2 regions of the Gulosibacter sp. genome follow, and region 2 is predicted to be linked to the other one. Evidence: riboswitches for the same ligand, from Rfam matches in the RefSeq annotation. Region 2 holds a riboswitch; the other holds the start of a gene.
The links. Region 2 has a riboswitch for FMN ahead of ribD (bifunctional diaminohydroxyphosphoribosylaminopyrimidine deaminase/5-amino-6-(5-phosphoribosylamino)uracil reductase RibD). Riboswitches for the same ligand answer to the same signal wherever they lie in the genome.
Positions count from the first base shown of each region.

Region 1: linked by a shared signal. The riboswitch ahead of ACTHXA_RS14620 (ABC transporter permease) and the one ahead of ribD (bifunctional diaminohydroxyphosphoribosylaminopyrimidine deaminase/5-amino-6-(5-phosphoribosylamino)uracil reductase RibD) in region 2 are both predicted to bind FMN.

Region 1 covers NZ_JBQDBE010000032.1:12,953-17,996, forward strand. Annotated here, with positions in the region: gene ACTHXA_RS14610 (adenylosuccinate synthase) at 1-391, opposite strand, end outside; gene ACTHXA_RS14615 (DUF3151 domain-containing protein) at 453-893, opposite strand; FMN riboswitch at 936-1,062, shown strand; gene ACTHXA_RS14620 (ABC transporter permease) at 1,167-2,033, shown strand; gene ACTHXA_RS14625 (ABC transporter substrate-binding protein) at 2,175-3,218, shown strand; gene ACTHXA_RS14630 (hypothetical protein) at 3,246-3,446, shown strand; gene ACTHXA_RS14635 (homing endonuclease associated repeat-containing protein) at 3,457-4,218, shown strand; gene ACTHXA_RS14640 (TrmH family RNA methyltransferase) at 4,260-4,901, shown strand.
Region 2 covers NZ_JBQDBE010000021.1:20,528-25,571, reverse strand. Annotated here, with positions in the region: gene ACTHXA_RS12625 (cation:dicarboxylate symporter family transporter) at 1-943, shown strand, start outside; gene ACTHXA_RS12620 (DEAD/DEAH box helicase) at 940-3,462, opposite strand; FMN riboswitch at 3,573-3,721, shown strand; gene ribD (bifunctional diaminohydroxyphosphoribosylaminopyrimidine deaminase/5-amino-6-(5-phosphoribosylamino)uracil reductase RibD) at 3,827-4,906, shown strand; gene ACTHXA_RS12610 (riboflavin synthase) at 4,935-5,044, shown strand, end outside.

The DNA of each region.
Region 1 (5,044 bases), on a different contig from region 2:
CGCGACCGGTCGTGCCGATGCGTCGCTTGCCGAGGAACCGCTCGGTGACCTGGTCGAGCGCGCGGTTGTACTCGGGAATCACGTGCGCATTGCCAGAAATGCGCAGCTTCGACACGTCGATGCCGCGCTCTTCGAGATGCTCGAGCTCCTCGAACAGCACGTTGAGGTCAACGACCACGCCATTGCCAATAATCGGCGTCACACCGGGGGATAGAATCCCCGAGGGCAGCAGGTGCAGCGCGTACTTCTCGTCGCCGATCACGACCGTGTGGCCGGCGTTATTGCCGCCGTTGAATTTGACCACATAGTCAATTCGGTTGCCGAGAAGGTCGGTTGCCTTTCCCTTACCTTCGTCGCCCCACTGGGTGCCGATGATTGCAACGCCTGGCATGAACTCATCTCCTTGAGTAATGCGAGTAATGCGCCCTATTGGACGCAGATCAACAGCAACTCTACTGGCCTGCGCCATCCAGTTCTTCGATAGCGGCTTCAGCTTTGGGGTCAGAGTCGTTCAATAGCGCAGTGAGACGCTCGACCTCCGAAGTCTCACCAATCTCCGCTGCGGCGCGGCGCAACTGCCAAAATGAACGCAGCACGCCCTGATTCGGTTCGTGTTCCCAAGGCACCGGTCCCTGACCGCGCCAACCCGCTTTGCGCAGCGCGTCGAGGCCGCGGTGGTAGCCCACCCGCGAGTAGGCATAGGCCTCGAGGATGCGCCCGTCGAGGAATTCGCGCTGGGCCGCCTCAGCCCAGGCGAGGGATGAGGTCGGATGCTTTGAGACGATGGCCGCGAGCGCGGTCTTTTCACGGGGCAGGTGGCTCAGGTCATCGATTACCTCCGGCTCTTCATCGAGTCGAGTCTCCGGGATGCCAAGCAAATTATTTGAAGTCATGGTGCCATTATCTCGGAGAACGCGTAAGATCGCGTTCAAGTACACGTGCTCCGGGGTCGGTGAAAGTCCGAGCCGGTGGTTATAGTCCACGACCCGCGTCCTTTGGGAGGCGGCTGATTCGGTGAAATTCCGATACCGACGGTTAAAGTCCGGATGGGAGGCGCTCGTGCGTTGCAAAGCATCCTCATGGATGCGCGTGACGGTGCCACTGTTTGTGCCTTCCATTGTTCTCCCCACTCCTCCGGAGCTGGAAGAGAAGGACAACCGCACACAATGGCACGGAATTCACCCCGGCAACGATCACCGCAGGCCTCACTGCGGTGGCCGCGCATTGTGGCACCGGTGGCTCTGGCGGCCGTGGTCCTCGTGGTGTGGGAACTCGCCATTCGTACCGGTGCGGTGAGCGAGGCGTTTTTGCCTGCGCCGAGCGACCTCTTCGCCCGCTTCTGGCTCGAGCTCACGCAGGGACCGCTGCTCACTCACACCGAAGAGACGCTGATTGCTGCCCTCATGGGCACGGTATTGGCAACGCTCGTGGCGGTGCCCTTGGGCTACTTCATTGCGAAAGTCAGCTGGGTGGACCTCGCGTTCACGCCCTATGTCACTGCCTCGCAGGCCATCCCCGCGGTGGCGGTGGCACCGCTACTCGCGCTGTGGATCGGCTACGGCCTCACGCCAATCGCGATCCTGTGTGCGGTGGTTGCGTTCTTCCCGATGCTGATCACCACGGTGATCGGGGTGCGCGCGCTCCCCCAAGACGTCCTCGAGGCCGCGAAACTTGACGGCGCGAATGCCTGGCAATCCTTGGCCTGGGTCGAGGCACCCCTCGCGATGCCGAGCATCCTGGCCGGGATACGCGCCGGAGTCGCCCTCTCGGTCACCGGCGCGGTGGTCGGCGAATTCACAATGGGCGGCCAGGGCCTCGGAATGCTGCTGACGCTCTACCGCGACGCGAACGACACCGAGGGCATGTTCGCGACCCTCTTCATGCTCGCCTTCCTCGCGGTGGGCATGTTCACCATCCTGCAAGTGCTGCAGTCGCTCGCGAATAAGCGACAGCGGCGCACTTCAAGCGACCTTCGTCGGCAGGCGAACGGCGCATCCACTACCCAAGCGATCGTCGTCACCACGGCGAACTAGACCCCTGTCCGCAACTCAACCCGAGGCAACACGCGCGTCCACGCCAACTCGGCAAAACCTTAAGTTCAGGCCCGCTGAGCGCCGAATGCACGTCGCCGCCGACGCGCAATCACCCCCGCATCCCCAACCCAGGAGTACCCAATGTCCCGCAACCGATTCCCCCGCATCCTGAAAGCGCTCGCAACTACGGCTGTTGCCGCGCTCGCCCTCGCGGGCTGCCAGGCTGGCTCGCCCAGCGCATCCGAAACTGCCGCCGCGCCGGATGCTGCGTCCGGTGAGGCGCTCACGATTGGCCTCACCTACACACCGAATATTCAGTTCGCACCGTTCTATGTGGCTGAGGAGCTTGGCTACTTCGAGGATGCTGGCGTCAATGTCGAGCTGCGGCACCACGGTGAGAGCGAGGAACTCTTCGGTGCGCTGAAGACCGGCGATGAACAGCTCGTGTACGCGGGTGGCGACGAGATCGTTCAGGCCGTGTCGGGTGGTGTGCCCGTGACCTCGGTGGCGACGCTGTACAACACCTACCCGGCCGTGCTGATCGTGCCGGAGGACTCCCCGATCCAATCGGCTGAAGACCTTGCAGGGCACTCGGTCGGCACCCCCGGACCGTACGGCCAGACCTACTTCGCGCTGCTTGCGATGCTCGACGGTGCCGGGCTGAGTGAGTCCGATGTCGACGTGCAGCACATCGGGTTCACCCAGCAAGCCGCGTTGTCCTCCGGCAAGGTGGATGCGGTGATGGGCTTCTCGAACAACGACGCGGTGCAGTTCGCCGCCCAGGGTATGGACATTCGGGTCATTGAGGCCGTCGACCCCGCAGCTCCGACGTTGGTCGGCCCGGCGCTCGGTGCCGAGACTGCGGTTGTGGCGGAACGCGGCGAAGACGTCACCGCGGTACTCGGTGCGGTGGCGCAGGCCATCGAATACATTGCCGAGAACCCGGCTGAGACCGTCGACATCGCGGCGAACTACATCCCGACGCTGACCACCGATGAGCAAAAGGATGCCGCGCTCGCCACGCTCGAGGCGACCATTCCGCTCATGGAGACCGACGGTGAGCTGCCGCTGCTGACCAATAATCCCGAGGCGTGGGATGCGATGCTCGCGTTCATGCCCGAGGCCGGAATCATCAGCGAGCCGGTCGCCGCCGAGGACGCCTACACCAACGAGCTGCTGCCGTAGTGGTTTGGCGGGCGGCGCGGGGTGCGCGTGCTCGCGTTCCTGGCTCGCACCGCCGCAACCCGGCCAGCAGCGGCGTACCCCGGGCTCGCAGCGCTCATCATGGTTCGCACTTCAACCATGATGAACGCTAGCTGCCATGACTACGGCACTCTGGCGAGTAATCCGCGCGAACACACGGCGAATCGCCGCGCCGCCAGGCCAATCGAGCGCGCCAACGGACTCCTCTAGTGTTGAGAGCATGATGCCTGAGTCGCAGCTCATCGACCATCTTCGGGAATGGTCGACCGACGCATCCTCTTTTCGGCTGAGCGACTATGACGAGTGGGCACGCGAACACGACGCGCCAAGCCCCTCAACGCTCATCCTGCGATTCGGCAGCTGGAGCGAAGCGATGCGCGCGGCCGGGCTCGAAGACCGGCTCACCAGCGTTCGACAACCGCGCCGCGTGATTTCGGATGCCGAGCTCTGGGCGAGCGTCGTTGCCTACCTCCGCGCCGATCGCGAACGGCATTCGTACGCAGACCTTGGCGTATGGATGCGGCAGCACGAGCTTCCGAGCGCTGCAAGCGTGCGTGCGCGGCTCGGGAAATGGTCGGAGGTTCGCGCTACTGCCGAGCAAATCATTGCGTATTCAGCTGCCTTGATTTCGCGGCCCGCGGATGCGTTTGGGCACACGGATGCGACCACGGCAGACGCGACTTCAGCGGATGCGGCCTCCGCGGATGCAACTTCCGCGCACGAGCCATGGGCTTTCGCGGATGAAGTGCTCTCCATCGTTCCGGGTGAGGGTCCACGTCGCGAACACACCGACGATGTTTGCTACGCGGCGCTACACCGCGCGGCCACCGTCCTCGACGGCCCGATCACCGTCGCTCAGTACGACAAAGTTCGCGCCCCCGACGAACCGTCATCGGGCGTGCTCATGAAACGATACGGCGGCTGGCACGAGTCGCTGCATTGGGCGGACCTCGGCGATCGCGCAACGTCCCCGCGCGCGTAACCGCAGTACTACGCTCGAGGTTGGACTTTGAGAGGACGCGGATGAGCGAAACACACGAGCTGTCGACGTACGGGGTTGGCCCTTGGGAGGGTGAATGGCCGGATGATCCGCGCTACGACCGCGAACTTCTCGCGCAAGGCGACACTCGAAACGTCATCGACCGCTTCCGCTATTGGACGATGGATGCGATCATCGCGGACCTCGATCAGTCTCGTCATCCCTTCCACGTAGCGATCGAGAACTGGCAGCACGACATGAACATCGGGTCAATCGTGCGTTCGGCGAATGCCTTCGGCGCGAACACAGTGCACATCATTGGCCGCAAGCGTTGGAACAAGCGCGGGGCAATGGTCACCGACCGCTATCAGCACGTGATCCACCACGAGACCGTTGAAGCGTTTGTGGCGTGGGCCGCCGAAGCCGAGATGCCCATTATCGCGATCGATAACGTGCCGGGATGCGTGCCGATTGAGACCACTTCCCTCCCTCGGCGCTGCGTGTTCCTCTTTGGTCAGGAAGGGCCCGGGCTCACGAAGGCAGCGGTTGCCGCCGCCGAACAGGTCATCGAGATCACCCAATTCGGCTCTACGCGGTCGATCAATGCATCCGCCGCTGCCGCGGTCACCATGCACGATTGGGTCCTGCAGCACGTGTACGGCCGCGGCCCCGCGAATAACGGCTGACGGAACTGCGCACGTTCATCACAAGAATGGTCGCTGCTTCGGCCGCTGCGCAGAATGGTCACTACTTCGGCCGCTGCGCAGAATGGTCACTGCTTGTTGCTATCCGCGGAAATAACCCCAACCATCGACCACTCTTTCGAGTG
Region 2 (5,044 bases):
CAACGTGCTGCAGGTGCTGTTTGTGGCGCTACTGACCGGGTTTGCGCTGCAGGCACTCGGCAAGCGTGGCAAGCCGATCATGCGCGCCGTTAAGTACGGCCAGATGCTCGTCTTCCGCGTGCTCAGCATGATTCTGTGGCTCGCACCGATTGGTGCGTTCGGTGCGATTGCCGCGGTGGTTGGCAAGACCGGCATCGCCGCGATCTGGAGCCTCGGGCTGCTGATGGTCGCCTTCTACATCACCTGCATTATCTTCGTGGTGGTCATCCTCGGCGCACTGCTTTATGCAGTGACTCGAGTCAATGTCTTCAGCCTGATGAAGTACCTCGGCCGCGAATACCTGCTGATTGTCGGCACGAGCTCCTCCGAGTCGGCGCTCCCCCGTCTGATCGCGAAGATGGAGCACCTCGGTGTGTCGAAGCCCGTGGTCGGAATCACCGTGCCCACCGGATACTCCTTCAATCTGGACGGCACCGCGATCTACCTCACGATGGCGTCCCTGTTCATCGCCACCGGGATGGGTCAGCCCATGTCGATTGGCGAGCAGATCGGACTGCTGGTATTCATGATTATCGCGTCGAAGGGTGCCGCCGGAGTCACCGGGGCGGGACTTGCCACCCTGGCTGCAGGTCTGCAGGCCTACCGTCCGGACCTCGTCAATGGCGTGGGTGTGATCGTCGGCATCGACCGCTTCATGTCGGAAGGTCGTGCGCTCACGAACTTCAGCGGTAACGCCATCGCCACCCTGCTCATCGGTACCTGGACCAAGCAGGTTGACCGCGAGCGCGTGAAGCAGGTACTGAGCGGCGAGCTACCCTTTGACGAGAGCATGCTCGATAGCGACCACGAGGATCCTGAGCTCGAAGAAGCGGATGCGGAAGCGGATACTGCAACCAGTCCAGCAGTTCACGACTCGAGCCGTGAGCCCGTCACCACGCGCTAGAGCCGCACCACCTCGGTAACCCGCAGCACCGCCTGGCCTTCCGCCGCCGATTCGTTCAGATCGACTTCGGCACGGATGCGCCAGGCGTTGTCGCCTTCGGGGTCGAGAAGCGTCTGTTCAGCCTGCCAAAACCCAGCTGCCTCGCGAGCCTTGTCGATCTGGCAGTACTGGGGTGAGCGCGCGGCCCCGTCGATCTGGATCTCGTCGTATTCCGCGTAGTAGTCATCGAGGATGCTCGGCCAGTCGATCGCCGGGTCAAGGGTCGTGAGGTCCTCGTCTCGTTCGAGCGACGCGAGGTGGACGCGGCGCCACAGCTCATTCCGTACGAGGACCGTGAAGGCACGTACGTTCTGCACCACGCTCTTGGGTGCGGGCGGAAGTACCGGCTCGCCCTGCGCATCCACCGGGGCGACGAGGTCGGCCCACTCGTCAACGAGACTCGAGTCGACCTGCCGGACGAGCTCACCGAGCCACTCCAGCACATCCATGAACTCATCGGTACGCGCATCGGAGGGCACGGTTTGTCGCAGCGCACGGTATGCATCCGAAAGGTAGCGCAACACCACGCCTTCCGAACGAGAAAGGTCGTAGAAGGCGACGTATTCTGCGAAGCTCAGTCCGCGTTCGAACATATCGCGCACGACCTTTTTTGGGGAAAGCTCAAAGTCGAGTACCCAGGGCTGCGAACTGGCAAACATCTCAAAGCTCTGGTCGAGCAGCTCCTCGAGCGGTTTCGGCCACGAGATCTCTTCGACACGCTCCATGCGCTCTTCGTATTCGACGCCGTCGGCCTTCATCTCGGCAATGGCTTCGCCCCGAGCCTGGTGCTCTTGGGCGCGCAACACCGGGCGAGGGTCGTCGAGCGTGGACTCGATCACGCTAACGACGTCGAGCGCATACGTGTCCGATTCCGGGTCGAGCACATCCATCATCGCGAGTGCGAAAGGTGACAGCGGTTGATTCAACGCGAAGTTCGCCTGCAGGTCGATGGTCAGTTGGATGCGACCGTCCACTTCTTCGACGATGCCGGAATCGAGGAGGGTGCGCCCGATTTCGAGTGCGCGCCGCGCCATCGCAAATTGCCGTGGGCGCGGTTCGTGATTGTCGAAGCACAGATCGCGAACGTTCTGGAAGACGTCCCCACCGCGCTCAATAATGTTGATGAGCGTCGCGGAAGTCATCTCCATGTGGCTCGTAAGCGGTTCCGGTTCCGCGGCAACGATGCGGTCGAAGGTCGCTTCGGTCCAGTTCACGAAGCCCTTGGTGGGCTGTTTTCGCGTGACTTTGCGCTGCTTCTTCGGGTCGCCCGCGGCCTTGGTCATGGCGTGCTCGTACTCGACCACGTGATCCGGCGCTTCAACCACCACGGTGCCGTGATCGTCGTAGCCGGCGCGGCCCGCTCGGCCGGCGATCTGGTGAAATTCTCGCGCGCTCAGGTGGCGCATCCGCTGGCCATCGAATTTGGACAGCGCCGTAATCAGCACCGCCCTGATCGGGACGTTAATCCCGACCCCGAGCGTGTCGGTGCCGCAGATGACTTTGAGCAGACCCCGCTGGGCGAGCTGCTCGACGAGACGCCGATATCGCGGCAGCATGCCGGCGTGGTGCACACCGATTCCCTGTCGTAACCACCGCGAGAGTGCCTTACCGAAAGTGGTCGTGAACCTGAATTCGCCGATTGCCGCGACAATTTTGTCCCGGTGTTCGCGGCTGGCTACCTTAATGCTCGAAATGGCTTGCGCTCGTTCGACCGCCGCGGCCTGCGAGAAATGCACGATATAGATCGGCGCTTCGTCATCTTCGAGAAGCTTTTCGACCGTTTCGTGAACGGGCGTGAGCACGTAGTGGAAGGTCAGCGGCACCGGTCTCGTTGCTCCGGCTACCAGCTCGGTGGCGCGATCGGTGCGCCTACTCAGATCCTTGCGCAGCGCATCCGTGTCGCCCAGTGTCGCCGACATCAGCAGGAACTGCGCGCGCGGCAGCAAGAGCAGTGGAATCTGCCACGCGGCACCGCGCTGCGGATCGCCGTAGTAGTGGAACTCGTCCATTACCACCTGGTCGACGTCGGCCTCCGCACCCTCGCGGAGCGCTTTGTTCGCAAGAATTTCGGCAGTGCAGCAAATGATCGGCGCATCCGGATTCACCGAACTATCGCCGGTCACCATGCCGACGCGTTCGGCACCAAAGATCTCGACGAGCGAGAAAAACTTCTCGCTCACCAGGGCTTTGATGGGCGCCGTGTAATAGGTGCGGCCGCCGCGGGCCAGTTCGATCGCGTGGGCCGCAATGGCCACGAGTGACTTGCCGGTTCCCGTCGGGGTGGCAAGGACCACATTCGCGCCAGACACGAGGTGGATGATCGCCTCATCCTGTGCCTCGTAGAGGTCGATGCCGCGCGATCCGGTCCACTCGAGAATCGCCTCGTAGACGTGATCCGGGGCATAGGGCGCCGAAGGATCGGCGAGCGTCGGGATGAGCTCGGGGAGGGTCGGGATGGTTTTGGGCGCGGCGTCAGACATGTCCCGTTGATCTTCCCACACCGAGTGACCGGCCAAACTTGGCGCAGAACGTAATGAAGTGACATCTACCCTTGCGCTTGGCTTCGTGACCCGGTTACAGTAACCGCAGCAACATGCTCCGGGGTCGGTGTAAATCCGAACCGGCGGTGATAGCCCGCGACCGCTACGCGTAACCGGCACTTCGGTGTCGAGAACGAGCAGCGCTGATCTGGTGGAATTCCAGAGCCGACAGTCAAAGTCTGGATGGGAGGCGCATGGGCGGCACAATTGGGTGCCGCTGTTCAGCGAACGATCACCGCATTTTTGGTGAGCGTTGGTGAGTGTTCTTTCCCCCGGTGCAGCTCAAGCACTGGGAGGACACACTGTGAAGTTAGACACGGCCACGATAGTCGCGACCACCGACACCGTCGATGGCGTCTCTGCGGCAATGCGCCGGGCAATTGAACTCGCCTATTTGGGCCCCGAGTTCGGGCCGAACCCTCGGGTTGGATGCGTGATTCTCGCTCCGGATGAGGGCGGTCCACGACGCGTGCTCGGCCAGGGCTACCACCGCGGTGCCGGTACCGCGCATGCGGAAGTCGATGCGCTGCGTGACGCCTGGGATCGCGGCGCAAGCCTCCTCGGTGCCACGGCGATTGTGACCCTCGAGCCCTGCTCACACACCGGCCGCACCGGACCCTGCACCGAGGCACTCGCCGCAGCCGGTGTGGGCGAAGTCATCTACGCCGTTGACGATCCCAACCCCGCGGCCGCCGGTGGCGCAACATACCTGCGCGACCGCGGTATTCGGGTGCGTTCGGGGCTCAGCTTTTCGGAAGCGTATGAGGTGGTGCGAATCTGGGCGACCTCGGTGCGACTCGGTCGCCCCTACGTCACGCTCAAGCTCGCCACGACCCTCGACGGCAAGATCGCGGCCGAGGATGGCACGAGCCAGTGGATCACCTCGGTGGATTCGCGAGTGCACGCGCACCGCAATCGCGCCAAAGTGGATGCGATCCTCGTCGGTACCGGCACGGTCCTCGCCGATGACCCGACGCTCACCGCCCGCGATGCGCTGGGTGCGAATCTTCCCCACCAACCGCTGCGGGTCGCGCTCGGTCGCCGGCCGGTGCCGGCGGCGGCACGCATGCGAGGCGGTGTCGATGAATTTTTGCACTTGGCCACGCACCGACCGGATGAAGCACTCCAGGCCTTGAACGAGCGAGAAATTCGGCACGTCCTCGTGGAGGGTGGGGCAGGTGTCGCCACCGCATTCCTCAAGGCTGGACTCGTCGACGAACTCCACACCTATCTCGCACCGGTACTGCTCGGTAACGGTAAGAGCGCAGTCGAGAGCCTTGACATTTCGACCCTCGCCGAGGCACGTCGCTGGCAAACCACCGAAGTCCGCCAGCTCGGCCACGACACCTTCATCCGCGCCATCGCACCAGACCAGCTGCCCTAACCCGCCCCAACAACCAGGAGCCCAATTTATGTTCACCGGACTCATTGAAGAGATCGGCACCGTCCTGAAACTCGAACAATTCTCGTCGCGTCCCGACGCGGTCATTACCGTGAAAGCGGAGACAGTCAGCCAAGATGC